3 regions of the Mycolicibacterium litorale genome follow, and region 3 is predicted to be linked to each of the others. Evidence: predicted binding sites of a transcription regulator. Region 3 holds the regulator's gene; each other region holds the start of a gene.

Region 1 (9,704 bases), 930 kb from region 3:
TGCCGGTGGGTCACCGCCCCCGCCACCAGCACCCGGGTGCCGTCGGGCACCTGAAGCAGCCGGCCGGCGGGCACCACGCCCATCGCGTCGAGGTTCTCGCGCAGGAACTGGGTGGGATAGCTGTCCGGAGACACCCCGGTGGCCCACACGTCGGCCGCGGCGAGTTCCAGCTTGCTCATACCGGGCAGCGACGGGATCTGCCCCGCCGACCCGACGCCGGGCAGCCGGTCGGGCCGTTCGGCGGCGGCCGCGCCGGCGGCCCAGAGCCCCTCGCGACGGGCGACGCCGAAACAACCCAGCGCACCCGCGGTGGCCAGCGCCTCGGTCTGCGGCACCGACAGCTGCACCCGACCGGTCAGGTCCAGCAGATTCGCGAACGGGCCGTGAGCTTTTCGCTCGTCGACGATGCGCTCTGCGAGCTCGTCGCCGATGTGGCGGACCGCGCCGAGCCCCAGCCGCACCTCCATCCCGTGGTTCTCCAGCGTGGCGTACGCCAGGCTGGCGTTGACGTCGGGGCCGTGCACGGTGACACCGTGGCGGCGCGCGTCGGCCACCAGCGACTGCGGTGAGTAGAACCCCATCGGCTGTGCCCGCAGCAGTGCGGCGCAGAACGCGGCGGGGTGATGCAGCTTGAACCACGACGAGTAGAACACCAGCGACGCGAAGCTCAACGAATGACTCTCGGGGAAGCCAAAATTCGCGAACGCTTCGAGCTTCTCGTAGATCCGGTCGGCCACCTCGCCGGTGATGCCGTGACGCTGGCGCATCCCGTCGTAGAACCGGCCGCGCAACCGGCGCATCTTGTCCGTCGAACGTTTGGATCCCATGGCGCGGCGCAGCTGGTCGGCCTCGGCGGCGGTGAACCCCGCGCAGTCGACGGCGAGTTGCATCAGCTGCTCCTGGAACAGCGGCACCCCCAGCGTCTTGCGCAGCGCTGCCTCCATGGATGGGTGGTCGTAGGTGACCGGCTCTTCGCCGTTGCGCCGCTTGATGTACGGGTGCACCGACCCGCCCTGGATGGGCCCGGGCCGGATCAGCGCGACCTCGACCACCAGGTCGTAGAACACCCGGGGCTTGAGCCGCGGCAGCGTGGCCATCTGGGCGCGGGACTCCACCTGGAACACCCCGACCGAATCGGCGCGCTGCAGCATCTCGTAGACGGCGGGCTCGGACAGGTCCAGCTTCGCCAGGTCGACCTCGAGGCCCTTGTGCTCGGCCACCAGGTCGATGCAGTAGTGCAGCGCCGAGAGCATGCCGAGCCCGAGCATGTCGAACTTCACCAATCCGATTGCCGCGCAGTCGTCCTTGTCCCACTGCAGCACACTGCGGTTGGCCATGCGGGCCCACTCGACCGGACACACGTCGGCGATCGGCCGGTCACAGATGACCATACCGCCCGAGTGAATGCCCATGTGCCGCGGCAGATTCGAGATCTGCAGCGCGAGGTCCACCACCGGCTCGGGAATGCCCTCGATGTCCGGTGAGTCGGCCAGCCCGTTCCACTTGCTGAGCTGTTTACTCCAGGCGTCCTGCTGCCCCTGGGAGAAGCCGAGCGCGCGGGCCATGTCGCGGATGGCGCTGCGACCGCGATAGGTGATCACGTTGGCGACCTGCGCGGCGTAGTCGCGGCCGTAGCGTTCGTAGACGTACTGGATCGCCTCTTCCCGCAGATCCGATTCGATGTCGATGTCGATGTCGGGTGGCCCGTCGCGGGCCGGGGACAGGAACCGCTCGAACAGCAACTCGTTGGCGACCGGGTCGACGTTGGTGACCCCCAGTGCGTAGCAGACCGCGGAGTTCGCCGCCGACCCCCGCCCCTGGGCCAGGATGTCGTTCTCCTTGCAGAACCGGGTGATGTCGTGGACGACCAGGAAGTATCCCGGGAACGTCAGCTTCTCGATGATCCGCAGTTCGTGTTCGATCTGGGCGTAGGCCTGCGGCGCCCGTTCCGGTGGGCCGTAGCGGTCGCGGGCGCCGAGCATCACCAGGTGCCGCAGCCAGCTGTCCTCGGTGTGACCGGGCGGCACGTCGAACGGCGGCAGTCGCGGGGCGATCAGCGCCAGCCCGAACGCGCACTGCTCCCCCAGATCTGCCGCGGCGGTGACCGCCTCGGGGTGGCGGGCGAACAGCCGGGCCATCTCCTCCCCCGAGCGCAGATGCGATCCGCCGAGCGGGGCCAGGTAACCGGCGGCCTCGTCGATCGAATTGCGGGCGCGGATCGCGCCCATCGCCATCGCCAACCGCCCGCGCGACGGTTCGGCGAAGTGCGCCGCCGTGGTGGCGACGACGCCGAGGCCGAAACGCGGTGCCAGCTCGGCCAGCGCGGCGTTGCGTTCGTCGTCGAGAGGGTGGCCGTGGTGGGTGAGCTCGACGCTGACGCGGTCGCGGCCGAACCGGTCCACCAGATCAGCCAGTGCCGCTTCGGCCGCCTTCGGGCCTCCTTGCGAAAGCGCTTGACGCACGTGACCTTTGCGGCATCCGGTGAGAATGTGCCAGTGCCCACCGGCGGCCTCGGTGAGCGCGTCGTAGTCGTAGCGGGGTTTGCCCTTCTCCCCGCCGGCCAGGTGGGCTTTGGCGATCTCGCGGGACAGCCGCCGGTAGCCCTCCGGACCGCGGGCGAGCACCAGCAGGTGCGGCCCCGGCGGGTCGGGCACCTCGGTGCGCGCGACGTTGCTCAACGACAGCTCGGCGCCGAACACCGTCTGCATGTCGAGTTCCTTTGCGGCCTCGGCGAATCGGACGACCCCATAGAGCCCGTCGTGGTCGGTCAGCGCGATGGCCCGCAGATCCAGGCGAGCGGCCTCCTCAACGAGTTCCTCGGGAGTGCCTGCGCCGTCGAGGAAGCTGTACGCCGAATGCGCGTGCAGTTCGGCGTAGGGCACCGCGCCGCCCGACCGGGGCACGTCCGGCGCCCGGTAGGCGCCGCGTTTACGCGACCACGCCGGGCTGTCGCCTCCATCGCCGACGGGCTCCGCAAGCGATTCGCCGGCACGGCGGGGCTTGCTGTCCCCGGTGGGCCGGGGCAGTCGGCCGTTGAGCACCCGCTCCATCTCCGACCAGCTCGGCGGCCCGTTGAACCAGCTCACCCTTCGAGTGTATCGAACGCATGTTCGACGCGCCACGTGTCGCCGGCGGCCCGAGGTGAGGCGATCGGGCTGCGCTGCCGATCGGCGAGGTGACCTCTACGATGTGTTTGCCTAGGAAAGGGAAATCGGGGATGGCGTCACACAAGTACATCGGCTACGTCGGCGGACTGGCGGTCGCAGTCGGTGTGGGCGCCGCGGTCGCGGTCGCCGGGCAGGGCGTTGCCCACGCGGACACGGAGTCGGCGTCGAGCGCGTCGGAGTCGGCGGGCGCTGTGAATGCCGGGCCGAAGAAGGACGACACGGCCGACAAGACGGAGACCGACGACCAGGCCGACGAGGCCGACCCTGACGACTCGGACGACGAGGCCGAAGACTCCGAAGCCGAGACCGAATCCAAGGGCGTCAAGCGGTCACTGTCCACGAAGCTCCGGCAGTCCGCGCAGCAGTTCGAAGCCGAGCAGGTCGAGAAGTTGCGCAGCGTGTTCACCCCGCGGGTGATCGACAACGAGGAGCCGGTCACCAAGCGAGCCAACGCATCTACGGATGCCTCAGCGGACGAGGTGGCCGACGTCCGCGTCGCGGCGGAACCGGAATCGCAACAGGAACCGGTCGACGAGCCGGTCCCGTCGGCCGCGGCCGCCGAACCGGTGCCGTGGAGCCCCGATCCGTTCCGGCCCGACGATCCCGAGCCCGACGACATGCCCGCCGCGGTGCTGGCCCTGCGCAACCTGCTCGTCGGCGCGGCCGGCCCCGAGTTCCGGCCGTACATCCGCGAAGGCGTCGAAGCGGTGTACCGCGGCAGCCAGATCGTGCCGTGGGTCAACACCGTGGTGCCCGCGTACAAGATCGTGCCTGCGTTCCTCGAAGCCGCACAGGGCAACAAGGCCGGCGCGCAGATCATCATCAACGAACTGCTCAAGACCACCGGACCGGTGTCGCTGCTGTATTACGGCTACGACCAGATCGCCGACCTGGCGAACAGGGAGTACGAGGCCCGCCAGCTCAAGGAGCAGTTCTACAGCACCGTGTGGGACACCCTGGACCCGCTGGCGCTCCTGCACGAGTACGGCGACCACGGCCTGCGCGACTAGGAAACGTCTTCCGCCGCTGACTGATCCCGCGGTGTGACCACCATCGGAACGTGGAGCACGCGCAGCATCTTCGCCGCGGTCGAACCGAGGAACAGTCGTCGCGGTGCGCTCAGGCGGCTGGAGCCGACCATGATGAGATCTCCGTCGTGCCACTCCAGCTTGCGGACCGCATCCTCGACGCCACGCCCGTCGACGATCGTCGAGGTGACCGAGATGCTCTCGGGCAGGCTGCTTTTCGCGACATCCAGGGCGTGGGCGGCGTGTTCGAGCGCGCGGTGGCGCACCGCATCGACATCGCCGCGCAGCGTCCCGAACGTCGGGTCGAGTGCGACCAGTGACACCAGCCGCAAAGGTGTGCCCGCCGCCGAGCTGAACCGGACGGCATGCTCGAGGAGCACGTCCGCGCCTTCGCGCCGGCCGATGGCGCACGTCACCTCCCGCACCCGGGTGACCGGAGACTCGCGCAGCCCGCGCGGCGCGACCGCGACCGGCATCGGTGCCGAGTGCAGCAGTTGGTTGACCACGGAGCCCAGTGAGTAACTCCCCGCCAGGCCGCCGCCGGACCCACCCACCACGATCGCCTCGGCGCCCAGCCGGCCGGCCTCCCGGATGAGCCCGTCGGCGGTGGACTCGGCGAACGCGATGTGGCCGCGCGCATTCACGTCGACGGGCACCGTCGGCATGACCTCGGCCAGCCATTTCTCCGCCTGGTCGGTGAGCAGATCGTCGTGGTCGCCGGTCGGGATCACCGCCGGCAGGGGCCGGTCGGTGGGCAGCACCATGCACACGTCGAGATCAGCGCCGAGCGTGCGGGCCAGACGCACGCCGAGCGCGAGCGCATCCGCGCCACCCGGGGTGGCGAGATAACCGACGACCAACCTCATGACCGAACCACCGCCCATCTCGCACGTCCGCCGAACGCCGCGGGTTCCAATCCTGTCAACCAGACGCCGATCTCACCGGCGCTTCACCGAAATCAAGGTCGATACTGCGCGGTGCCGTCCTCGAGTACCAGCCGCGCACCCGAGCCGTCGGGCGCGGCGGCTTCGGTGCGGAACACCGCCTCACCGTCGCCGGTCCGCCACACCGACGTCGTCAGGGTCTCCCCCGGGAACACCGGCGAGGTGAAGCGAGCGCCGATCGCGGTGATCCGGGTGGCGTCGCCGTCACCGAGCGCGGCGACCAGCGCACGGCCGGCGACACCGTAGGTGCACAGACCGTGCAGGATCGGGCGCGGGAAACCGGCCAGCTCGCGGGCGAACCACGGATCGCTGTGCAGCGGGTTGCGGTCACCGGAGAGCCGGTAGAGCAGCGCCTGATCTTCGCGGGTGGGCAGCGCGATGCGCGCATCCGGGTCCTGGTCGGGGATCTCCGGCGCCGGTGGCCGTGTCCCCGGCTGCCCGCCGAATCCACCACCGCCGCGGATCACCGCCGTCGACACCGTCTCGGCGACCACCTCGCCGGTGTCCGGATCGGTACCCGTGCCTTTGAACACCAGGATGGCGTTCTTGCCCTCACCCTTGTCCTGGATGTCGGCCACCTCGGAGACCACGCTGAGCTTGCCCGCCGGTTTGAGCGGCGCGAACAGCCGGATCTGCTGCGACCCGTGCAGCAGCATGCTGAAGTTGAACGAGCCGACGGCGCCTACCGCGCCCCAGGCCGGGCAGCCGATGACGGCGTAGGTCGGCAGTACCTGCTGGTCGATGTCGTGGCTGTTCTCAGTGGTGAAGGCCAGATCAGCGGTGCCCGCTCCGACGCCGAGGGCGTAGAGCAGGGTCTCCCGGTCGGTCCACTCGTAGAGCACCGGCTCGGACTTGGTTCCCACGGCATGAGGATCGATCGGCATGAGCACTCCCTTCTCGGCGTGGATCGGACACTATCTCCCCGGTTAACCCGCGGAAATCTGGATATCGATAGGGCCATGGCCGAACCCGCGGGCTGGCAGGCGATGCGCTCGGTTCTGTTGCTCTGCCGATCGATGACGGCCGTCGTCGACCAGGACCTCAAAGACGGCTTCGGGCTGCGGTTGATCGACTTTCACATCCTCAAACAGTTGCAGTCCACCGAGACCGGCACCTGCCTGCTCGGTGAGGTGGCCCGCGAGTTGTTCGTGCACGCGACCACGGTGAGTATCGCCACCGAGCGGCTGTCCCACCGCAACCTGGTCTCCCGGCGCGCGCACCCCACCGACCGCAGGGCGACGCTGGTCGGCATCACCGACGAGGGGCGCGAGCTCGCGGAGGCGGCAACGGTCGCGCTGGCGGCCGCGGAGTTCGGGCTGGCCGGCCTGACGCCCGACCAGTTGGCGGCGCTGAGCGGCGTCCACACCGCCCGCACCGTCAAGGACTGACCGGACCGGGCGTATCGTCTGCCCATGCCCAACGGGAACGGCGAGTCTGCCGCGCGGATACCGGTTTTCGCCGATGTGGACACCGGGGTCGACGATGCGATGGCGCTGGTGTACCTGCTCGCCAGCGCGGACGCCGATCTGGTCGGTATCGCCTCCACCGCGGGCAACGTCGGCGTCGACCAGGTCTGCCGCAACAACCTGGGCCTGCTCGAATTGTGCGGTGTGACCGGCATGCCCGTGTCACGCGGTGCCGACGGCCCGGTCGCCTCGGCGCTGCGGACCGCGGAGGACACGCACGGTCCGCAGGGACTCGGTTACGCGCAGCTGCCGTCGGGTGATTCGACACTGACCACCTACGACGCCGCCGAGGCGTGGGTGCGCGCCGCACGCGCGCATCCCGGCGAATTGGTGGGCATGGCGGTGGGCCCGCTGACCAACCTGGCGCTGGCGCTGCGTACCGAACCTGCGCTGCCGACGCTGCTGCGCCGGTTGGTGATCATGGGCGGTGCGTTCGACTACCGGGGCAACACGACCGCGGTGGCGGAGTGGAACGTCAGCGTGGACCCGGAGGCCGCCGCGGAGGTGTTCGCCGCCTGGAGCGCCCCGGATCTCGAGCCGCCGATCGTGTTGGGGCTCAACCTGACCGAGAACGTCGCGCTGACACCGGCGCTGTTCACCCGGTTGGCGGCCGCCGCCCAGTCGCCGACCGCGCCGATGAGCGTGCTCGACGACCGGGGCACCCGATCGGTGGCGGCCAACCCGTTGATCCGGGTCCTCGAGGACGCGATGCGGTTCTACTTCGAATTCCACTTCGACCAGGGCGAGGGCTACCTCGCGCATCTGCACGATCCGCTGGCGGCCGCCGTCGCCCTCGATCCCGACATCGTGGAGTGCCGGCCCGCCACGGTGGATGTGGAGTTGGCCGGGACGCTTACCCGCGGGATGACGATCGCCGACTGGAATGGGCGGTGGGGCCGGCCGCCGAACGCCCTGGTCGGCATCGGCGTCGACGCAGGCGCCTTCTTCGAGCGGTTCATCGCGCGGGTAGGACCGTTCGCGCACCGGTTGGGCTGAGGTCAGTCGTCGGTGACGGTCAGCTTCACGTCGATGTTGCCGCGTGTGGCGTTGGAGTACGGGCACACCTGGTGGGCCTTCTCGGCGAGTTCCTGAGCGGTCTGCTGGTCGACGTTGGGCAGCGCGACCTCGAGTTCCACCGCGAGGCCGAAGCCGCCGTTGTCGAGCTGGCCGATCGAAACCCGGGCGCCGACAGTGGAATCCGAGACGTCGGCCTTCTCCTGGCGGGCCACCAACCGAAGCGCCGAGTGGAAGCACGCCGCGTAACCGACCGCGAACAGCTGCTCGGGGTTGGTGCCGTTGCCGCTGCCGCCCATCTCCTTGGGGATCGCGAGGTCGAAGTCGAGGCGGCCGTCTGAGCTGCGTCCGTGGCCGTCGCGGCCTTCTCCGGTGGCCAGCGCCTCTGCGGTGTAGAGCGTCTTCATGTCGTCGGTTCCTTTCGTCAGTGCGATGAGTTCGCTGTGGTGTTCATGAGCACGTCGCTCAACTGGCGGACGGCGTCGCGTAATTCCTCGGCGTCGTCGACGGACATGCCGGTGGCGGTGAACAGTCGCTCGGGGATGCACTGGGCGCGTTCCTCGAGTGCCCGGCCGTCGTCGGTGAGGTCGATCTCGACCTGACGCTCGTCGGTGCGGGATCGGCGCCGAACGACGAATCCGTTGGCCTCGAGGCGTTTCAGCAGTGGCGAGAGGGTGCCGGAATCCAGGTGCAACCGCTCACCGAGCCGGCCGACGGTCACCGGACCCTCCTCCCACAGCACCAACAACACCAGGTACTGCGGGTAGGTGAGGTTCAGCTCCGTCAACACCGGCCGGTAGGCCGCCGTCATGGCACGCGTCGCCGAGTACAGCGCGAAGCACAGGTGCTGGTCGAGGCGAAGCGTGGCCATACCGCAACAGTAGACCACAATTAGATTGTGCACAATCGAATTAGCGTCTATTCATAGGCGCCCTCCACGTACCAGCGCCGCTGCCGGTAACACAGCAGCAGCGCCGCCTGCCCCGTGCTGCCGTCGAGTAGCACCTGCGCCCGGGCGGTGCGGCCTTTGGCGCGGTCAGGGTCCCACCACCGTTCGTCGACCGGCCACGGTCCGGCCCACCACGCGAGGTCACCGCGATATCCCCCGCCGTCCAGACGCGCGGGCGAACCGGAGAACAGCCCGCGGTGGGTCACCCGCACCGGATTTCCCTCGGCGTCGAGCACCTCCACCGGATCGTCGAGCAGCACCGCGGGTGACGGTTCGGGCAGCTGCCCGGGCCACGGCTGTTGCGGATCGGCCTGCGGCACCGGCTCATCCCCGAACGCGGTGAAGGTGATCCGCTCGGCCGGACCGCGCCCACCGCTGAGCACCGGGACCTGCACCGCCTCCGGCCCGAGCAGACCCTGCACGCGTACCAGCGCCCGGCGGGCGCGCAACCGGTCCTCCTCTCCGATGCCACCCCACAGCGGCAGCTGCAGCGCTTCGGCCGAGATCACCTCGACCGGCCGCAACCGCAGCACGGTGATCGGTGCGGCGGGCCGGTCGTTGGGATTGCGCCGGTTCAGCCAGCCGTCGAGTTGCCAGCGCACCCGGTCCGCGGTGGCGTCCTCGGTCAGCGGCTCGGCGCACCGCCACACCCGCTCCAACTCCTTGCCGTCGGCGGTGACGGCGTGGATCGCCAACCGGGTGCAGCCGACCCCCGCCGACTCCAGGCTTCGGTGCAGTTCACCGGCCAGCGACCGGCCGGCGAACGCCGCGGCGTCCACCCGATCGATCGGCGGGTCGCAGTTGCGCACCGCGTCCAGTTCGGCCGGCGGTTCCCGGCCCGACGGCCCGCGGTCCGGCTCACCCCTGGCGAACCGGTGCGCAGCGACGGCGTCCGCCCCGAAGCGGGAGGCCACATCCGTCCGCGACAGCGCGGCGAACTGGCCGATGTGGCGAATCCCCATGCGCCACAGCAGGTCTGCAAGATCCTCGCGACCGGGTGCGGCCAGGCTGGGTTCGGTGGCCAGTTGCCGGATCGACAGCGCGGACAGGAAATCGGCGTCTTCGCCGGGCGCCACGATGCGGCCGGCGCGCGCGGCGAACACCGCCGTGGGCAGCTGATCGGCGATGCCGACCTG
Region 2 (9,704 bases), 740 kb from region 3:
CGGCACCGCGGTCAACCGCGCGGTCGCCTCGATCGACGCCGATGCCGGTGACCCGGAGTTCCTGATCGTCGCCAACCCCGACGTGCAGTGGGGCCCGGGATCCATCGACCTCATGCTGGCGGCGGCGGCCAGGTGGCCGCGGGCCGGCGCACTCGGGCCGCTCATCCGCGACCCCGACGGTTCGGTCTATCCGTCGGCACGGCATCTGCCCAGCCTGGTCCGCGGCGGTATGCACGCCGTCGTCGGCCCGTTCTGGCGGTCCAACCCGTGGACCGCGGCCTACCGCCAGGACCGCGCGGAGCCCAGCGAACGCCCGGTGGGTTGGCTGTCGGGCAGTTGCCTGCTGCTGCGGCGGGCGGCGTTCGCGCAGATCGGCGGGTTCGACGAGCGCTACTTCATGTACATGGAGGACGTCGACCTCGGCGATCGGCTCGGTCAGGCCGGGTGGCTGAACGTGTACGTGCCGTCGGCGGAGATCCTGCACGACAAGGGGCACTCGACCGGGCGGGATCCGGCTCGCAACCTGGCCGCCCATCACCGCAGCACCTACACTTTCTTGTCTGATCGGTACCCGCGCCGGTGGCAGGCGCCGCTGCGGGCGGCGATGAAGGGCGCGCTGGCCGTGCGGGCCGGGTTGGTGGTGCGCAAGGCGCGTCGAAATCAGGCCAAGGGGGGTAGGTCATGGTGAATCCGGCTCAGGTGGACGCCGTCGTCCTGGTGGGCGGACAGGGCACGCGGTTACGGCCCCTGACGCTGTCGGCGCCGAAACCCATGCTGCCGACCGCCGGGCTGGCGTTCCTGACCCATCTGCTCTCCCGGATCGCCGAAGCGGGCATCGAGCACGTCGTACTCGGCACGGCGTACAAGGCCGACGTCTTCGAGGCCGAGTTCGGCGACGGGTCGAAACTCGGCCTGCAGATCGACTACGTCTTCGAGGACGAGCCGATGGGCACCGGCGGCGCGATCGCCAACGTCAGCGACAAGCTGCGCTACGACACCGCGATGGTGTTCAACGGCGACGTGCTCTCGGGCTGCGATCTGCGCGCGCTGCTGGACAGTCACGAGAGCCGGGACGCCGACGTCACCCTGCACCTGGTGCGGGTCGGCGACCCCCGTGCCTTCGGCTGCGTGCCGACCGACGACGACGGAGTGGTGACCGCGTTCCTGGAGAAGACGCAGGATCCACCGACCGATCAGATCAACGCCGGCTGCTACGTCTTCAAGCGGGAAGTGATCAACCGCATCCCGCGCGACCGTCCGGTGTCGGTGGAGCGCGAGGTGTTCCCCGGCCTGCTGTCGGACGGCCTGCGGGTGTGCGGGTACGTCGACGCGACGTACTGGCGGGACATGGGGACGCCTGAGGACTTCGTGCGCGGTTCGGCGGACCTGGTGCGCGGGATCGCGCCGTCGCCGGCACTGCCCGGTCGCCGCGGGGAGTCGCTCGTCCACGACGGCGCGTCGGTGGCGCCGGGTGTGCTGCTCATCGGCGGCACCGTGGTGGGCCGCGGCGCGGAGATCAAGGCCGGGGCACGCCTCGACGGTGCGGTGATCTTCGACGGAGCCGACGTCGGGGCGGGTGCGGTGATCGAGCGGTCCATCATCGGGTTCGGTGCGCGCATCGGTCCGCGGGCACTGATCCGTGACGCGGTGATCGGTGACGGCGCCGACATCGGCGCCCGGTGCGAACTGTTGCGCGGGGCGCGCGTGTGGCCCGGCGTGACGATCCCGGACGGCGGCATCCGGTACTCGACCGACGTCTGAGCTCAGCCCCTGCGGGCGGCCGCGGCGAGCTGAGCGAGCCCGAAATCGGTGTCGGCGGGCAGCGCGTCCAGGGGCCACCACCGCAGGTCGAGTGACTCGTCCGACCGGGTGAGCCGCGCACCCTGCGGCGCGCGCACCAGGAACTGCAGGTCGAGGTGGCGGGTCGGCACGCCCAGCGAACACGTCACCGGGTGCACGTGCACGGCCGCGAGACGCGGGTCGATGACCAGCCCGTCGATCCCGGACTCCTCGCTCGCCTCCCGCAGTGCGGCGGACACGACGTCGGGGTCGTCGGGTTCGCAGTGTCCGCCCACCTGCAGCCAGCGGCCGAAGCGGGGATGCAGTGTCAGCACCGCCCGGCTGCCGGTGTGGTCGAGCACGAGTGCCGACGCGGTGACGTGACCGGGTACGCAGGCGCGCAGGCAGCCGTCGGGGCGGGCCGCCAGGAAGGCGAGCACGGCGTGCCGCAACGAGTCCTGCGCCGGGTCGGGGGCGGCCCAGTCGGTCAACAGCTCGACCGCGGACCCGTGCAGGCTCACCGGCGCACCAGCAGGTCGCCCGGGTCGACGGGATCCCGGGGACCCGAGGGGTCGGCGGGGTAGCCGACCGCGACGGCGCCCAGCGGTTCCCATTCGGCGGGCAGGTCCAGTTCGTCGCGCACGAGGTCGGCGGCGAAGATCGTTGACCCGACCCAGCAGCTGCCCACCTCGCGGACCGCCAGCGCGACCAGGAACGCCTGGACGGCGGCGCCGACGGCGACGGTGAACATGGTGTGCTCGGCGGCGGTGCGGGCGGCGTCCGGATAGTGATGCGCACCGTCGGGCACCAGGAACGGGATCACGAGTTCCGGTGCATCGTAGAGGATTTGGCCCCGGGCGAGCCGTCGCTCGACGGCGTCATCGGGCAGGCCGTCGGCGCGCAGGTCGGCACGCCAGCGGTCCTTCATCCGGTCGAGCAGGCGGGTGCGCGCCGCCTGCTCGGTCACCCAGACGAAGCGGACCGGCCGGGTGTGGTGCGGTGCCGGGGCGGTGAGCGCTTCGGCGACCGCGTCCTCGACGATCTCCGGCGGCACCGGATCGGCGCTGAAGCGGCGCACCGACCGGCGCAGCAGCTGCGCTTGTGCCCGGCCGAGCGCCATGGCCTCCTCGGTGCCGAGCCAGAACAGGTCGTCCGCACCGGGCCGGAGCAGATCATGTGCGGTGGATCCGTTGTCCGGCAACGAGAGTCCGCGCACGACGGCCACCGGGATCCCGGTGAGCTTGCCCTTGACCAGGTCGGCGGCCGCGGCGATCTCGTCGGCGACGGCGACTTCGGTCACCAGGAGTTCGTTGCCGTGCGCGTCGTGCGCGCCGGCGTATCCGTAGAGCACGCTCAGGCCCGCAGCGCCGATCGCCGCGTCGATCTGGCCGTTGCGCCACGCGCGGCCCATGGTGTCGGTGATGACGATCCCGACGGTGACGCCGAGTCGCTCGGCGAGGCCGGTCCGCAGACGCGCGGCGCTGCCGTCGGGGTCGACCGGTAGAAGTGCGAGTTCGCCGGCGTCGACGTTGGAGCCGTCGACCCCGGCGGCCGCCTGGATGAGCCCGATGGCGTTCTCGGTGATCAGCGTGCGGCCCTTACGGGCCAGGACGCGCACCGCCTCGTCGTCGATGAGCTTGCGCCGCAATGCGTCCCGCTCCTCGGGATCCTGCGGCGCGGTCACGATGCGGCCCTCGCACTTCGACACCACCTTGCTGGTGACCACGACGACGTCACCGTCGCGCAGCCACGGCGCGGCGCGGGCCAGCGCGGCGGCCAGGTCGTCACCGGGCCGAAACTCGGGCAGCCCCGGCACCGGGAGCAGTTCGATCGCCGCGGCGGAGCCGTGTTCGGTCATCGCGGCGGAGCCGTCTTCGGTCACAGCGTCACTCCGGCCAACCGGATCCCGGCGCGGACCATCTCGGCGGTGGCCGCCGGATCCGTCATCAGCAGCGGCACCGCTTCGACCGCCACGCCGTCGATCTGTGCGCTGTCGCCCTCGTGGATCAGCCACCCGTCGAGGATGCCGGTGCCCGCGCGGGCGCCGTAGTGGCGTCCGACCGCCTCGGAGGTCGATGCGACGCCGATCACAGACAGGCACTCATCGGCCATGCCGCGCAACGGTTTTCCGGCGACGATGGGGGAGTACCCGATGACCTTCGCCGTGGTCGACCGCAGCGCGCCGCGGACGCCGGGGATGGCGAGTATCGAGCCGATGCTGACGACCGGGTTGGACGGCGCGAGCAGCACGACGTCCGCCTCGGCGATGGCGTCGGTGACGCCGGGGGCGGCGGTGGCCTTCTCGGCGCCGACGAACGCGAAGCTGTGGGTGGGCACCTTCGCGCGGTAGCGCACCCACCACTCCTGGAAGTGGATGGCGCGGCGTTCCCCGGTGTCCGGGTCGGTGATGACGACGTGGGTCTCGCTGCGGTCGTCGCTGGCGGGCAGCAGTCGCGCGCCCGGCGCCCACCGGGCGCACAGCGCCTCGGTCACCTGGGACAGCGGATAGCCCGCGCGCAGCATCTGACTGCGGACCAGATGGGTGGCCAGGTCGCGGTCGCCGAGTCCGAACCAGTCGGGCTGCACGCCGTAGGCGGCGAGTTCCTCTTTGGCATGCCAGGTTTCGTCGCGATGGCCCCACCCGCGCTCGGGGTCGATCCCGCCGCCGAGGGTGTACATACACGTGTCGAGATCGGGGCAGATCCGCACCCCGAACATCCACGTGTCGTCCCCGACGTTGACCACCGCGGTCAGCTCGTGGTCGGTCTCGACCTGCGCGGTGTCCGGGCCGAACTGTCCCAGCCCGAGCAGCCGCTGTACGCCGAGCAGGAAGCGTGCCCCGCCTACGCCGCCGACCAGTACCGTCACCTTCACATCGAACGAGACTAGGCGCTTGTCCGCCGGCGGGTTGCACCGCTCCTGACGCTTCGCCGTGGCCGGCGAAGTCACGGATCGGACACGCCGACATTTCCGACGCGCCGCGGAACTGTCACGAGGTGATATGAATTCCTGTTCCAGCGCTTGACCCCAGCTGCCAACGCGTGTGTAATCACACCAGTGTCATTTCCCGGTTGGCCAGCCGATTTCGGTGTCGCAGACCGAGATTCGATCACTTGTTCGAATTGGGTTGGCCGTACAGCACCTAGTGGGGCCACGTGGATCTACGACACCGAGTGAGGAGGGGCGGGAAATGTCTTTTGAGCAAAGCGAATTCGATCGCGTGGTCCGGTTCGACAGCCGGCTACTCGGCTCCGTCGGCGGGGCACCACACACCGACGCGGGAGCCGCACCGATGGGGGCCATGGGTCGGCCCCAACTGAGTCTGGTTCCGGAACAGATCGACACCGAGACCGAGGACGCCGACGATCTGTGGCAGGAGCGCGCGCTGTGCGCTCAGACGGATCCCGAGGCGTTCTTCCCCGAAAAGGGCGGGTCGACGCGCGAGGCGAAGCGGATCTGCATGGGCTGCGAGGTCCGTGACGAGTGCCTCGACTACGCGTTGGCCCACGACGAGCGGTTCGGCATCTGGGGCGGGCTCTCCGAGCGCGAGCGCCGTCGCCTCAAACGCGGCATCATCTGACCCCTCCGGATTTCCCCCTGCGGGGGCGCTCTCAGTCGTCGTCGTCGATCGTCGGGTCGATGACGGAGGGCTCGACCCCCAGATATGTGGCCACCTGAGCCACCAGCACCTCGTGCAACAGCTCGGCGAGTTCGTCGGAATCCTTGGCCCGGCGCTCGATCGGCCTCCTGAACAACACAATTCGCGCCCGCGTGGCGTTACCGCGGACATCCACCCCGGCGGGAATCAGCCGGGCCAGCGCCACCGGCCCGTCGGCCACCACCTCCGGCGGCCACTGCACACTTCCCGGATCCTTCGGGGCCATCCGCGGGATCTCGTCCACCGCGACGTCCAGACCGGAGACCCGGTCCTGCCAGCGCCGCTCGATCGGCTCGTAAGCCTCGAGCACCGCCATGTCGAATCGCTCGGCACGGCTGCGCCACCCCGGCACGGTCGGCGGGAGGAGCGGGCCGCGCATCCCGCGACCGCGGCGCGATCTCCAGCGGTTGCCCTCGGCCACGGTCACCGATCGTAACGGTTGGCTATCGGCGGGTCCGCCGCTGCGCGTGTCCGGCACCACGCGGCGTTTCTCCCGCGATAGCCTTCCGTTCGTGAATGTTCCCCGTCGCTGCTGCCGGCCCGGGTGCCCCCACTATGCGGTGGCGACGCTGACGTTCGTCTACTCCGACTCCACCGCTGTCGTCGGCCCGCTGGCCACCGTGTCCGAACCGCACTCGTGGGATCTGTGTGTGGGCCACGCCGGACGCATCACCGCGCCGCGCGGGTGGGAACTGGTCCGCCACGCCGGACCGTTGCCCTCGCACTCCGATGACGACGATCTCGTCGCCCTGGCCGATGCGGTCCGCGAGGGTCGCGAGGCGGTCGCGCCCGCAGGCGGCGTCGTCCCCGGCTTCTCCGATCCGACCAGCGGTGCCCAGGGCGGAGCTTTGCTGGCACCGCCGGTCCGCAGGCCGGAGACGACCGGACGCCGGCGCGGGCACCTGCGCGTGCTGCCGGACCCGTCCGAGTAGGGCCTCATAGCTGCGGAGCGAAGCCTCCGGTGCGGATAGGCTGACGGCAACGTCCCCGTCTCCTAGGAGGAGTATGTCTCGGCCGGCTGCGACGGTTCATCGCGTCATCAAGGCGTATGACGTACGTGGCCTGGTCGGTGAGGAGCTCGACGAGGCCTTCGTGGCCGACGTCGGCGGTGCCTTCGCGCGACTGGTCTCCGACTCCGCGGGACAGGTCGTCATCGGTCACGACATGCGGTCGAGCTCTCCCGCCCTGTCGGAGGCCTTCGCCGAAGGGGTGATGGCCCAGGGGCTCGACGTCGTGCGGATCGGCCTCGCGTCGACCGATCAGCTGTACTTCGCCTCCGGGCTTCTCGACTGCCCCGGTGCGATGTTCACGGCAAGCCACAACCCGGCCGCCTACAACGGCATCAAGCTGTGCCGCGCCGGCGCCAAACCCGTCGGCAAGGACACCGGACTGGCCCAGATCGCCGAGCAGGTCATCACCGGGGTGCCCGCCCACGACGGGCCCCGCGGCAGCGCCTCGGACCGTGACGTGCTGGCCGACTACGGGGATTTCCTGCGTTCGCTGGTGGACATCTCGGGGCTGCGTCCGCTGAAGGTCGCGGTCGACGCCGGAAACGGTATGGCGGGCCACACGACGCCCGCGGTTCTCGGGCCGATCGAGGCGGTGCGGTTGCTGCCGCTGTTCTTCGAACTCGACGGCACCTTCCCCCACCACGAGGCCAATCCGCTGGACCCGGCCAACCTCATCGACCTGCAGGCCTACGTGCTGGAGACCGGTGCGGACATCGGATTGGCGTTCGACGGCGACGCCGACCGCTGCTTCGTCGTCGACGAGAAGGGGCAGGCCGTGTCGCCCTCGGCGGTGACCGCGCTGGTGGCCGCGCGTGAACTCGGCCGCGAGATCGGCGCGACGGTGATCCACAACCTCATCACCTCGCGGGCGGTGCCCGAACTCGTCGCCGAACGCGGCGGGACCGCGGTCCGTTCGCGCGTCGGGCACTCGTACATCAAGGCGCTGATGGCCGAGACCGGCGCGATCTTCGGCGGCGAGCACTCGGCGCACTACTACTTCCGCGACTTCTGGGGTGCCGACTCCGGCATGCTCGCCGCGCTCCACGTGCTCGCGGCCCTCGGCGAACAGGACCGGCCGCTGTCGGACTTCATGGCCGACTACCAGCGCTACGAAGCGTCCGGCGAGATCAACTTCACCGTCGCCGACGCGCCGGTATGCGTTGAGGCCGTACTCAAGTCGTTCGGCACCCGGATCCACTCCATCGACCACCTCGACGGGGTCACCGTCGACCTCGGCGACGGCCGGTGGTTCAACCTGCGCACCTCGAACACCGAACCGTTGCTGCGGCTCAACGTCGAAGCGCGCACGGTCGAAGAGGTCGCCGAGGTGGTCGGGCAGGTCTCGCAGACGGTCCAGGCCGCGAACTCCGAACAGGGCAGGGCATCGACGTGAGCGCCGGGTCGTCGGCTGCCGTGGTGGACCTCGACGACGGTGACGGTCTGCTGGCCGCCGACCGCGAAGGGCTGCTGCGGGCCGCGGCGATGGCCGGTGCGCAGGTGCGCGCGACGGCGGCCGCCCTCGACGAGGGTCTGCTCGAGCCGCTGCGGTCCGGCCAGCCGCCGCGCACCGTGATCTGGCTGGCGGGCCGGGGTGCAGCAGAGACGGCTGGAGCGGTGCTGGCCGCCGCGTTCGGCGCCGGCGTCGCGGCCCCGATCGTCACCGTTTCCGAGGCGCCGCCCTGGATCGGCGCGCTCGACGTCCTGGTCGTGGCGGGGGACGACCCCGCGGACCCCGCGTTGGTGTCGGCGGCCGCCACCGGGGTGCGCCGCGGCGCCCGCGTCGTGGTGGTCGCGCCCTACGAAGGGCCGCTCCGGGATGCGACGGCGGGGCGGGCGGTCGTGCTGGCGCCACGGCTGTGGGTGCCCGACGACTTCGGATTGTCCCGCTATCTCGCGTCGGGACTTGCCATCCTGCAGGTGATCGACCCGGCGCTGCGGGTGGACCTGGGCGGACTCGCCGACGAACTCGACGCCGAGGCGCTGCGCAACAGCGCGGGGCGGGATCTGTTCACCAACCCGGCCAAGGCGCTGGCCGAGCGCATCTCGGGCCGCGACGTCGTCTTCGCCGGTGACAACGCGACCACGCTTGCGCTCGCCCGGCACGGTGCCGCGGTGCTGCTGCGCGTGGCGCAGGAGACCGTCGCGGCGGTCGGTCTCGGTGACGTGCTGGTCGCGCTGCGCGCCGGCTTCGGCGCCCCCGGTGCGGGGGGCCACGAGAGCTCGCTGTTCCACGACGAGGAACTCGACGGGCCGTTACCGCGCCGCGTGCGTACCTTCGTCCTGACCACCGACGCGGAGCGCCCGACGGTGTCGTCGCGGGTCAGTGGGTACGACGACGTCGACGTGGTCACGGCCGAAGATGTGCCCGACGGACCGGAACCCACCGCGGTCGCGTCCGCCGGCAGGGGGATCGAACAGCAATTGGCGAAACTGGCCGTGCGGTTGGAGATGACCGCGGTCTACCTGCGACTGGTCCGGGGTTGAGCGAGTGCATCTGCTGAGGGGGGCGGTGCGGACCTATGCGTGGGGTTCGCGGACCGCGATTGCCGAGTTCACCGGAAGGCCAAGTCCGACAGCGCATCCGGAGGCCGAGCTGTGGTTCGGTGCGCATCCGGGCGACCCGGCGTACCTGCAAGCCGACGACGGTGAAGTCTCGCTGCTCGACGCGCTGCGCGCCGATCCCGAAGGCCAGCTGGGCGCAGCGGTCCTCGGCCGGTTCGGCGAGACCCTGCCGTTCCTGGTGAAGGTGCTGGCCGCCGACGAGCCGTTGTCGCTGCAGGCCCACCCGAGTGCGATACAGGCCGCCGAGGGATTCGATCGTGAAGAGCGCCTCGGGATCCCGGTGACGGCGCCGATGCGCAACTACCGCGACCGCAGTCACAAACCCGAACTGCTGGTGGCGCTCGACCGGTTCGAGGCGCTCGCCGGGTTCCGCCCGGTCGCGCGCACCGTCGACCTGATGCGGGCGCTCGGGGTGCCCGAACTCGACCCGTTCGTCAATCTGCTGCACGGGCAGTCCGAACCCGACGGGCTGCGCGCCCTGTTCACCACGTGGATCACCGCGCCGCAACCCGATCTCGACGTGCTGGTGCCCGCGGTGCTCGACGGTGCGATCGACTACATCCGCGCCGGGCAGACCGAGTTCGCGGCCGAGGTGAAGACGGTGCTCGAACTCGGCGAACGCTATCCGGGGGACGCCGGCGTGCTGGCCGCCATGCTGCTCAACCGCATCACACTGAGCCCGGGTGAGGGGATCT
Region 3 (9,704 bases):
CGTTCTCGTCCGGGGACGCCAAAGTGCTGGTGGCCACGGACATCGCCGCGCGCGGCGTGCACGTCGACGAGGTGGAACTCGTCGTGCACGTGGACCCGCCCGTCGAGCACAAGGCCTACCTGCACCGGTCGGGACGCACCGCGCGCGCAGGCAGCGCCGGTGACGTGGTGACCGTCGTGCTGCCCGAGGAGCGCCGGGACACCGCCGCGCTGCTGCGCCGTGCCGGCATCAACGTCGCACCGCAGCAGGTCGCCGCCGATTCGGACACCGTCACCGCGCTGGTCGGAGAGGTCGCACCGTTCCGCGCGCCGGCCGCGCCGAAGGCCGTCGAGCAGGCCCGCCCGGCCGCCGACCGGCCCCGCCGCAGGCGTCCGGCACCGCAGGGACACGGCGAACGGCAGGGGCGCGCCCAGGGCGGCGATGCCGCATCCCGCTCGCGGCGTCCGCGCCGCCGGCCGCAGGCCGCGCGCTAGTCGAGAAAACACCGCCCCACCCGGGGCGGTGTTTTTTCATCGCTGCCGGATCACCGGAGGTTCGTGCGCCCGCACCGGCGGAAGTGGACCGGTGAACTTCTCCACCTGCACGAGCACGTGAGCGCCGGTGCTGCCCCGCGCCAGCGATGAGGTGCCCACGTCGTCGGTGAGCACGTTGGGGTTGCCGTGGACGCACATCGCGGCGTAGTCGGCCGGGTCGGCCGGGTCGAACCAGGCCCCGGTCGGCAGGTGCACCACGTCGCGCCGCACGCGGTCGTCGACCACCACGCCGGCCAGGCAGGCGCCGCGATCGTTGAACACCCGCACCACGTCACCGTCGGCGACACCGCGTGCGGCAGCGTCCACCGGGTGCATCCGGATCGCTTCTCGGCCGGAGACTTTCGCGGCCTGACTGGTGGCACCGCCGTCGAGTTGGCCGTGCAGCCGGGTGGCGGGCTGGTTGGCGATCAGATGCAGCGGATAGGTCGCGGCACGTGCGCCGCCGAGCCACTCGGTGGGCTCGAACCACGCGGGATGGCCCACGCAGTCGGCGTATCCGAAGCCGGCGATGTCCTCGGAGAAGATCTCGATGCGGCCACTGGGCGTGCCGAGCCGGTGGGCCACCGGGTCGGCGCGGAAGTCGCCGAGCAACGTCAGACCCGGCTCGGTCGGCAGCCGCAGGCTTCCGTCCCGCCAGAAGTCCTCGAACGTCGGCACCGCGAAATCGAGCCCGGCGGACCACTTCTCGTACAGGTGGGCCAGCCACTGCCAGGCGGTGCGCCCTTCGGTGAACTGCTCACCGAAGCCGAGTCGATCGGCCAGTGCGGAGAACGTCGTGTAGTCGTCGCGGCTGTCGGCGAACGGTTCGACCAGTCGCGGCATCGCCATCAGCACCGGGTCGTTCTTCGATCCCGAGAAGTCGTCGCGTTCGAACGCCGTCGTCGACGGCACCACGATGTCGGCGTGTTTGGCCATCGCGGTCCAGTACGGGTCGTGCACCACGAGGGTCTCCACGCGTGCCAGCGCGCGCCGCAGCCTTGGGATGTTCTGGTGATGGTGGAACGGGTTGCCGCCCGCCCAGTAGACGAGGCGGATGTCGGGATAGGTCAGGCGCATTCCGTTGTAGTCGAACGGCTCACCGGGGTGCAGCAGCATATCGCTGACCGCGGCGACCGGGATGAACGTCCGCACCGGGTTGATGCCCTGCGGCAACCGGGGCAGCCCGCAGCGCAGTGGCGGCAGACCCGGTTCGTTCATCGACCCGTAGCCGTGCCCGAAACCGCCTCCGGGCAGCCCGATCTGGCCCAGCATCGCCGCCAGCGTCAGCCCCATCCACGGCGCCTGTTCACCGTGGCGTACGCGCTGCAGTGACCAACTGACCGTGACGATGGTGCGCCGGTCGGCCATCCGCCGCGCCAGTGCGGTGATGTCGTCAGCGGGTAGTCCGCAGATCCCTGCCGCCCACTGCGGGGTTTTCGCCACGCCGTCGTCGGCGCCGAGTAGGTAGCGTTCGAACCGGTCGTACCCGACGCAGTGGGTGTCGAGGAAGTCGCGGTCGACGAGCCCCTCGGTGGCCAGCACGTGCGCGAGTGCCAGCATGATCGCGACATCGGTGCCCGGTACCGCTGCGTGCCATTCGCATTCGCCGTCGACGTCGTCGCGCAGTGGCGAGAACGACACGATGCGACCGCCGCGGTCACGGAACCGGCGCAGTGCGTCGCGGGCCGGATGTGACGTCGTGCCACCGTGATTGGTCCCGGTGTTCTTCAACGCCAAGCCGCCGAAGCACACCAGCAGGTCGGTGTGGGCGACGATGACGTCCCAGTCGGTGGACCGCTTGAACAGGTCGTCGTGGGTGCCGACGACCCGGGGCATGATCACCCCGGTCGCACCGAGACTGTAGGAGTGACGCGAGAAGGTGTAACCGCCAAGCAGTTTCAAGAACCGGTGCACTTGGCTCTGCGCGTGGTGGAACCGGCCGGCGCTGCCCCACCCGTAGGAGCCGCCGTAGACGGCCTCGTTGCCGTGCGTGTCGACCACCCGGCGGAGCTCGCCGGCGAGCAACTCGGTCAACTCATCCCACGACACGGCGACGAATTCGTCGGCCCCACGCCGCCGAGTGGGTCCCGGGCCGTCCTCGAGCCAGCCGCGCCGTATCGCGGGCCCCGCGATCCGCGACCGATGCCGAACCGAGCCGGGCAGATTGCCCAGCAGGGGAGAGGGATCCTGGTCCCCGGACAGCGGCGCGACGGACGCGATGTCACCGGCGGCGACCTCGGCGGAGAAGCCGCCCCAATGGGTGAGACTGGTCGGGACGCGGGCCATGGCGGAAAGTCTAGGGCCGCACGCCCTCACGCTCCCGGCCGGCGGACCGGCAGCCGTTTCGTCGGGGTCGGGGCCGGAATTCGGCTGGATATGCGCCGACAGAAGGCCCGATTTGCAAGTATCTTGCCCAGAATTGCCTGTCGTGTCCGCGAAACAGACGTCGACTGTCACAAGATTGGCAGGCGCGATACTTTCGACACACTTCGCGCCGAATACAGGAGGTTCGATGAGCGGGCGGCGAACCCTGCTGCGCACGGCGCTGGCGCGCGTGACGGTCGGTCTGGCGGTGATGGCGGCGGGTCTGTTGGTGGCGCCCGTGGCGGCGGCCGACCCGGTCAGCGAGGCCAACGACGCGATCACCGCGGCCTATGACGGTAGTGGCGGTCCGGGCGGACCGCTCGGCGTCCGCGAAGGCGGTGTGTACCCCGTCGGCGAGGGCTTCGGCCAGAACTTCGCGGCGGGCAAGATGTTCTTCACCCCCGCGACCGGTGCCCACTGGATGCAGGGCGCGGTCCTCGAGAAGTACGAGTCGCTCGGCGGGCCCGCCGACGGTGACCTCGGCTTTCCGACGATAAACGAGGGCCCGGGGCGGGTCGGGCCGGACAGCCGCAACGTGACGTTCTCGGCGGCCGACAAGCCGGTCATCTTCTGGACGCCGGCGACCGGTGCCCGCGTCGTGCGCGGTGCGCTCAACGCGGCATGGGACCGGCTCGGCGGCTCGGCCGGAGTGCTGGGTGTGCCCGCCGAGGACGAGGTGTACCGCGGTGACGTGGCGTCGCAGAAGTTCACCGGCGGAGAGCTGTCGTGGAACCGCAAGGACAGGACGTTCACGACCGTTCCGCCGGAACTCGCCGACCAGCTCAAGGATCTGACCGTCCCCGAGGACCCGACCTCGGCCATCGCGGCCGCGCGCCGCGCCGCGGGCGGTCCGCTGGGCCCGCTGGGCGCCAAGGACGGACCGCAGTACCCGATCGGCGACGACGGCGCCGGGCAGAACTTCACCGGCGGCAAGATCTTCTACACCCCGCAGACCGGGGCCAACGTCGTCACCGGCCAGGTGCTGGAGAAGTACGAGAGCGTGGGCGGCCCGGAGGGCGACCTGGGGTTCCCGACCAGCAGCGAAGCCGACGGCGGGCTGGGTTCGAACAGCCGGATCAGCAGGTTCTCCGCCGACGATCAGCCGGTCATCTTCTGGACGCCCGACTACGGCGCCGTCATCGTGCGCGGCGCCATGAACGCCGGCTGGTCCAAACTGGACGGCGCGAAGGGCCCGCTCGGCGCCCCCGTGGCCGATCAGACGGAGAACGGCGACGTCGTCACCCAGCGCTTCAGCGAAGGGGTGCTGTCCTACAACCGGGCGACCGGGCGGTTCAGCACTGAACCCGGCAATCTCGCCGCGCAACTCGCCGGTCTGAAGGTGCCCGGCGAGGAGGTGCCGAAGGCCCCCGCCCAACCGCAGTCCTCCGCCGCCGACGACGACGGAAAGTGGCTCAGCTGGCGGTGGAACTGGTGGTGGCTGCTGGCCCTGATCCCGGTCCTGCTCATCATCGGGCTGGTCGCTGGTGCGGTGCTCTGGAGTCGGCGACGCGGCCGCCACGACGATCGCTTCGGCGACGACGAGGACATCTTCGACCGCGCGATGTACCCGCCCGTCGAGCCCGGCGACGGTGAGGAGCAGCGCCGTTATCCCGAGGCCTACGACGAGCCGGCCCCCGATCGCGGCTACCGCGATGCGCCGCCGGAGCCCGCCGACCCCTTCGCCCCGCAGGACGACCCCGATTCGGTCGACACCGCTCCCACGCGCATCGAGACTCCGCAGCGCGACGACGAGGCGCAGGCCCAGTCGGCGCTCGAGGAGCCGTCACTGCCCGCGCCGGTGGTCGGTGCGTTCACGGAGTCCTCGGCGCCGCAGGCCCCGACACCGGAGAGCGCAGGGGCGCAGGCCCAGGAACCGGAGCCGACGGAACCGGAGCCTTTTGAGCCGGAGCCTTTTGAGCCGGCGCCGTCAGCGGCCGCGTCGTTCGTCCCCTTCGTCGACGATGCGCCCAGCGGCAGGCACGCGGCCATCGACATCGACGAGCCCACACCGGGCCGCACCGCGATCCACGTGCCTCTCGACGACTCGGACGTGGCGCCGGCCGGGTACCCGGTGAAGGCGGACACCAGGTCGGGCCTGTACTGGGCGCCCGGCAGCCCCGGCTATGAGGACGCGGTGGCGCAGATCTACTTCGCCAGTGAGGAATTCGCGCGGACCAACGGCTTCGTGCGCGGCGACTGACCGCCGGTCAGATCTTGCGGATCACGGTGACGACCTTGCCGAGCACGGCGGCGTCGTTACCGGGGATGGGTTCGAACGCCGGGTTGTGCGGCATCAGCCAGACCTGGCCGCGGGTGCGCTTGAACGTCTTGACCGTGGCTTCGCCGTCGATCATGGCCGCCACGATGTCGCCGTTGTCGGCGACGTTCTGCTGACGCACCACGACCCAGTCGCCGTCGCAGATCGCGGCGTCGACCATGGAATCGCCGACGACCTTGAGCAGGAACAGCGACCCTTCTCCGACGAGTTCGCGCGGCAGGGGGAACACGTCCTCGACGGCCTCCTCGGCGAGGATCGGTCCGCCGGCGGCGATGCGGCCGAGCACGGGGACGAACGTCGGTTCGGGCAGTGCGTCACTGCCTGAGACGTCCGTGGTGACCACCGGCGCCGCGGGCTCGTCGGACAGGCGCACGTCGACGGCCCGTGGCCGGTTGGGGTCACGCCGCAGATAGCCCTTGCGCTCCAGGGTGCGCAGCTGATGCGCCACCGACGACGTCGACGTCAAACCGACCGCGTCGCCGATCTCCCGGATGCTCGGTGGGTAGCCGCGACTGGTCACCGAGGCGCGGATGACCTCGAGGATCGTGCGTTGTCGTTCGGTCAGGCCGGCGTCTATGCCCCGTCGCCCGCCGCTGGTCCGGGTGTCGCTGCTGTCGTCGCTCATGACCCTGAATCTAGTCGGCCGACGCCCGATGATCAAACATGTGTTCGAGGCGTGTCGTCCTGCCGCAGGGTCCATGGCCGTCGTCGAACGCCGTCGAACGGACTTGTCAGACCCCTCCCATATCGTCTGCAACAGTTCGATCACACGTTCTATCCATCGAACAGGTGATCGACTACATTCGAACACACAGGCGAACACCCGAAGGGAAGGGCACGCACATGACGATCCTCGACGTGAGGCAGACCCAGCAGAATCCGGCCGTGCGAGGTGTCCGCCGCGCCACCGATGCACGACGGCCCCGCGGCGGCCGTCCCGCCGGTGCGGCCGTGCGGCACCGCGGCAACGGCGTGCTGATGTCGCGGGCCTCTCACCGGCGCCGCCCGATCACGCCCGCCACGACGGTGTTGTTGGCCCTGATGGCCGCTGGGATCACGGTCTGGCTGGGCCTGGTGGCGAACCTGGGTGGCGTGGCGGGGCAGCAGGAGTCGGTGCCCGCCGAACTCGCGGTGGTGCAGGTGCAGACCGGTGAGAGCCTGCACCAGGTCGCGCAACGGGTCGCCCCCGGCGCCCCGGTCGGCGCCGTCGTCGAGCGGATCCGCGAGCTCAACCAGCTGGATTCCGCGGCGTTGGATGCCGGGCAGACGCTCATCGCTCCTGTCAGCTGACGCTGGCCGTGGACAGTGAATCGTGGTGCAGTGCACCGGGCGTGCTCGCCTCGCCGAGTGTGGGGTGGGCGTGGGCCCCGGCCGTCGGCGCCGGCGCGGCCACCCGGGTAGGCTCGGAGAGGTTCGAAAGGCGTACCCGACGGTTCGGCGAAGGAGCGGTGATGCACTGTCCGTTCTGCCGTCATCCCGATTCTCGCGTCGTCGACTCCCGTGAGACCGACGAAGGTCAGGCGATCCGGCGGCGCCGGTCCTGTCCGGAGTGTGGCCGGCGCTTCACCACGGTCGAGACCGCCGTGCTGGCGGTGGTCAAGCGCAGCGGGGTGACCGAGCCGTTCAGCCGGGAAAAGGTCATCAAGGGAGTGCGCCGCGCCTGTCAGGGTCGCCAGGTCGACCCCGATGCGCTCAACCTGCTCGCCCAGCAGGTGGAGGACGCCGTGCGCGCCACCGGTTCGCCGGAAGTGCCCAGCCACGAGGTCGGGCTCGCGATCCTCGGGCCGCTGCGCGACCTCGACGAGGTGGCGTACCTGCGGTTCGCCTCGGTGTACCGATCCTTCGAGTCCGCAGCCGATTTCGAGCGCGAGATCGAAGCGCTGCGCGCGCACCGGGACGTCACGACACCGAGCTGACCCGACGTCAATCCAGGGTGCGTCGGCCGTCGTTGACGACGCGGCCTGCGACCCGCACCCACCCGTCAGGGCTCCAGACCGTGTGGATCACCGAACCCCTGCCCTGCACGATCGTCAGGTCGCGGCTCAGATAGTCGGTGATGCGTACCGCCGCCGCGCCGGTCGCCTCGTCCTCGGGCACCCCGAGCTCCGCGGCGAACATGCGGGCGCGGATGTGTCCCGCCTCGCGATCGGTCCACGTCCACAGGTAGTGGTGGGCGTCATCGGCATAGTCCGACGGGTCGGCGGCGGCCAGCTCCTCGGCGGACTCGAGGTCGTGGATCGCGAACTCCGGCGCCCAGTCCGAGCGGGCCCGCACCATGGTCAGGTCGTCCTCGTAGGCGACCTGCACGATCCCGGCCGGGACCTGCAGGGTGCGCACCGGAAGCCCGTTCTCGCGCAACCACCACGCCGCCCCCACGGTGGGGTGGCCCGCGAACGGCAGCTCGGTCGCGGGGGTGTGGATCCTGATGTGTGCGGTGGTCGCACCGGTGTCCGGTACGTCGACGAAAATCGTTTCGCTGTAACCCAGTTCGCGGGCGATACGCTGCCGGTCACCGGGATCGACTGTGGCGGCGTCGATGACGCCCAGCGGGTTGCCGTGGTTACCCTCGGGGTCGGTGAAAACGCGTAGCACTTCGACATCGATGGCCATGGGGCCGATGCTACGTGTCGTCGGTCAGGTGGCGCTGCGCTCGTCGCTGCCCATGGCGTCGAGCACCGCGACGCGGGTGTCGGCCGAACCGCTGATGGCCGATTCGCTCACACCGGTGCGCAGCAGCTCGCGCAGCATCTCCTGATCGTGGGTCGCCGGCTCGGTCGAATCGATGAACCGCTCCACGGTCTCGACGAACCGGTCCGGGTCGTCGTGGAACGGGAAGTGGCCGGCGCCCTCGAAGATCTCCAGCCGCGAGCCGGGCATCGCGGCGTGCGCCAGCCGGCCGTGACTGGCCGGGATCACCGAATCGTCGCTGCCCCAGATCAGCTGCACCGGCACGGATTCGGTGAGATAACAGCGGTCCAGCATCGTGACCACCTGGCCGCGCCAGTCGACCACGGCGCGCAGCGTGCGGGCGAACGCCGACGACGCGGTCGGCTCGGGCAGATCGGCGAGGATCCGCATCATCTCGGACAGGTCCCGGCCCGCCTTCGTGGTGCCCAGGACCGTCCCCGCCACCCTGCCGGCGAGCTGGAGCGCGGGCAACACCAGGGGGAGTCGCAGCAGGGCGAGTGCCTCGCTGCCCATCGGCAGGGACGCCGCGCGCAGCGCGATGTTGACGTCCTTGGTGACACCGCCCGCGCCGACCAGGATCAGCCGGTCGACGAATTGCGGGAACTGGTAGGCGAACTGCATGGCGACCCCGCCGCCCAGGGAATGACCGACCACGGTCACCCGGTCGATGTCGAGCACGCTGAGCAGGTCGCGCATCCCGTTCGCGTACGCGGCCACCGAATAGTCGGCGCGGGGTTTGTCCGATCTGCCGTGCCCGAGCAGATCGGGCGCGATGACGGTGAACCGCTGCGCGAGTTTGGACTGCACGGTGTTCCACGTCGTGGAGTTGTCGCCGATGCCGTGGATCAGCAGGATCGCCGGACCCTCACCCGCGATCCGGAACGCCCGCCGGTAGCCGTGGATGGTGCGGTACTGCAGCGTCGGCGTCACATCCCGCACCGGTCGCAGATTGGGGGTGCGGTCAGTCATCTCGCCAACCTGTCCTCGGGCCGGGGCTCGCCTCGGCGTGCGGTCTGTTCAGCTACGGTCCTCGCCGTCGGAGAACCCGTCCCGGTACCTGTCCTCTTTGTCCTTCTCGCCGGCCTGCTGGGCGAGGAACCGTTCGAACTCGGCGCCGAGTTCGTCACCGCTGGGGAGATCTTCGTCGTGCGCGAGCAGCGACCGGTTCTCCTGGGCGGCGACGAACGCATCGTACTGGCGCTCCAGGGCGGTCACCACCTGAGCAACTTCGACGCTGGCCTCGACCTGCTCGTTGATCTTGCTGTAGACCTCGGCGCCCGCCTCCGACAGCGCGGCGAGCGGGATCTGCAGCGCCGCCGTCTTGGCGACCTCGGCGAGCAGCGCCTCGGCGGCCGGGGGATAGGCCGTCTGCGACAGGTAGTGCGGTACATACACCGTGTAGCCGACGACCTCGTGACCGTGCTGAGCCATCCGGTACTCCAGCAGATTCGACGCGCTCGCCGGCACCTGGACCTCGCCCACCCACGGGGTGTGCTCGGCGATCAGCTCCTTGTTGTTGGCGTGCGCGGTCATCGTGACCGGCCGGGTGTGCGGAACCGCCATCGGGATCGAGCCGAGCCCGATCGTCTGCCGGACGCCGAGCCGTTCGGCCAGCAGGCGCACCGCGGTGATGAACCGCTCCCAGCGCAGATCCGGCTCCATGCCGGCGAGGAGCAGAAACGGCGTCCCCACGCTGTCATGCATGGCGTAGAGGTTGAGTTCCGGCTCCTCGTAGGCGGAGAAGTGGTCGGTCTTGAACGTCATCAACGGCCGCCGGGAGCGGTAGTCGAGCAGTTCGTCGATGGCGAACGACGCGACCAGCTCGGTGTCCAGGCTGTTCTTGAGGTGCGCGGTGGCCAACC

What was found. Region 3 encodes LexA, which represses DNA repair genes until DNA is damaged. Its sites were predicted from a motif close to CGAACANNTGTTCG; they were not measured.
Region 1: the regulator LexA is predicted to act here: its motif matches at 3,100-3,113, upstream of G6N30_RS14900 (error-prone DNA polymerase).
Region 2: the regulator LexA is predicted to act here: its motif matches at 4,886-4,899, upstream of cofD (2-phospho-L-lactate transferase).

What each region holds. Positions count from the first base shown of each region.
Region 1 is NZ_AP022586.1:3,142,119-3,151,822, forward strand. Features, by position in the region: gene G6N30_RS14900 (error-prone DNA polymerase) at 1-3,086, opposite strand, end outside; gene G6N30_RS14905 (hypothetical protein) at 3,218-4,177, shown strand; gene G6N30_RS14910 (universal stress protein) at 4,174-5,061, opposite strand; gene G6N30_RS14915 (MaoC/PaaZ C-terminal domain-containing protein) at 5,154-6,023, opposite strand; gene G6N30_RS14920 (MarR family winged helix-turn-helix transcriptional regulator) at 6,099-6,527, shown strand; gene G6N30_RS14925 (nucleoside hydrolase) at 6,552-7,601, shown strand; gene G6N30_RS14930 (organic hydroperoxide resistance protein) at 7,604-8,026, opposite strand; gene G6N30_RS14935 (MarR family winged helix-turn-helix transcriptional regulator) at 8,044-8,490, opposite strand; gene G6N30_RS14940 (DNA polymerase Y family protein) at 8,538-9,704, opposite strand, start outside.
Region 2 is NZ_AP022586.1:2,957,041-2,966,744, reverse strand. Features, by position in the region: gene G6N30_RS14080 (glycosyltransferase family 2 protein) at 1-688, shown strand, start outside; gene manB (mannose-1-phosphate guanylyltransferase ManB) at 682-1,761, shown strand; gene G6N30_RS14070 (NUDIX hydrolase) at 1,764-2,300, opposite strand; gene G6N30_RS14065 (coenzyme F420-0:L-glutamate ligase) at 2,297-3,637, opposite strand; gene cofD (2-phospho-L-lactate transferase) at 3,658-4,653, opposite strand; gene G6N30_RS14055 (WhiB family transcriptional regulator) at 4,970-5,359, shown strand; gene G6N30_RS14050 (metallopeptidase family protein) at 5,391-5,816, opposite strand; gene G6N30_RS14045 (DUF3499 domain-containing protein) at 5,950-6,369, shown strand; gene G6N30_RS14040 (phosphomannomutase/phosphoglucomutase) at 6,443-7,840, shown strand; gene G6N30_RS14035 (TobH protein) at 7,837-8,931, shown strand; gene manA (mannose-6-phosphate isomerase, class I) at 8,936-9,704, shown strand, end outside.
Region 3 is NZ_AP022586.1:2,213,023-2,222,726, reverse strand. Features, by position in the region: gene G6N30_RS10415 (DEAD/DEAH box helicase) at 1-473, shown strand, start outside; gene G6N30_RS10410 (molybdopterin-dependent oxidoreductase) at 510-2,798, opposite strand; gene G6N30_RS10405 (sunset domain-containing protein) at 3,025-5,076, shown strand; gene lexA (transcriptional repressor LexA) at 5,084-5,779, opposite strand; gene G6N30_RS10395 (LysM peptidoglycan-binding domain-containing protein) at 5,998-6,444, shown strand; gene nrdR (transcriptional regulator NrdR) at 6,606-7,070, shown strand; gene G6N30_RS10385 (PhzF family protein) at 7,078-7,764, opposite strand; gene G6N30_RS10380 (alpha/beta fold hydrolase) at 7,789-8,811, opposite strand; gene G6N30_RS10375 (proteasome assembly chaperone family protein) at 8,860-9,704, opposite strand, start outside.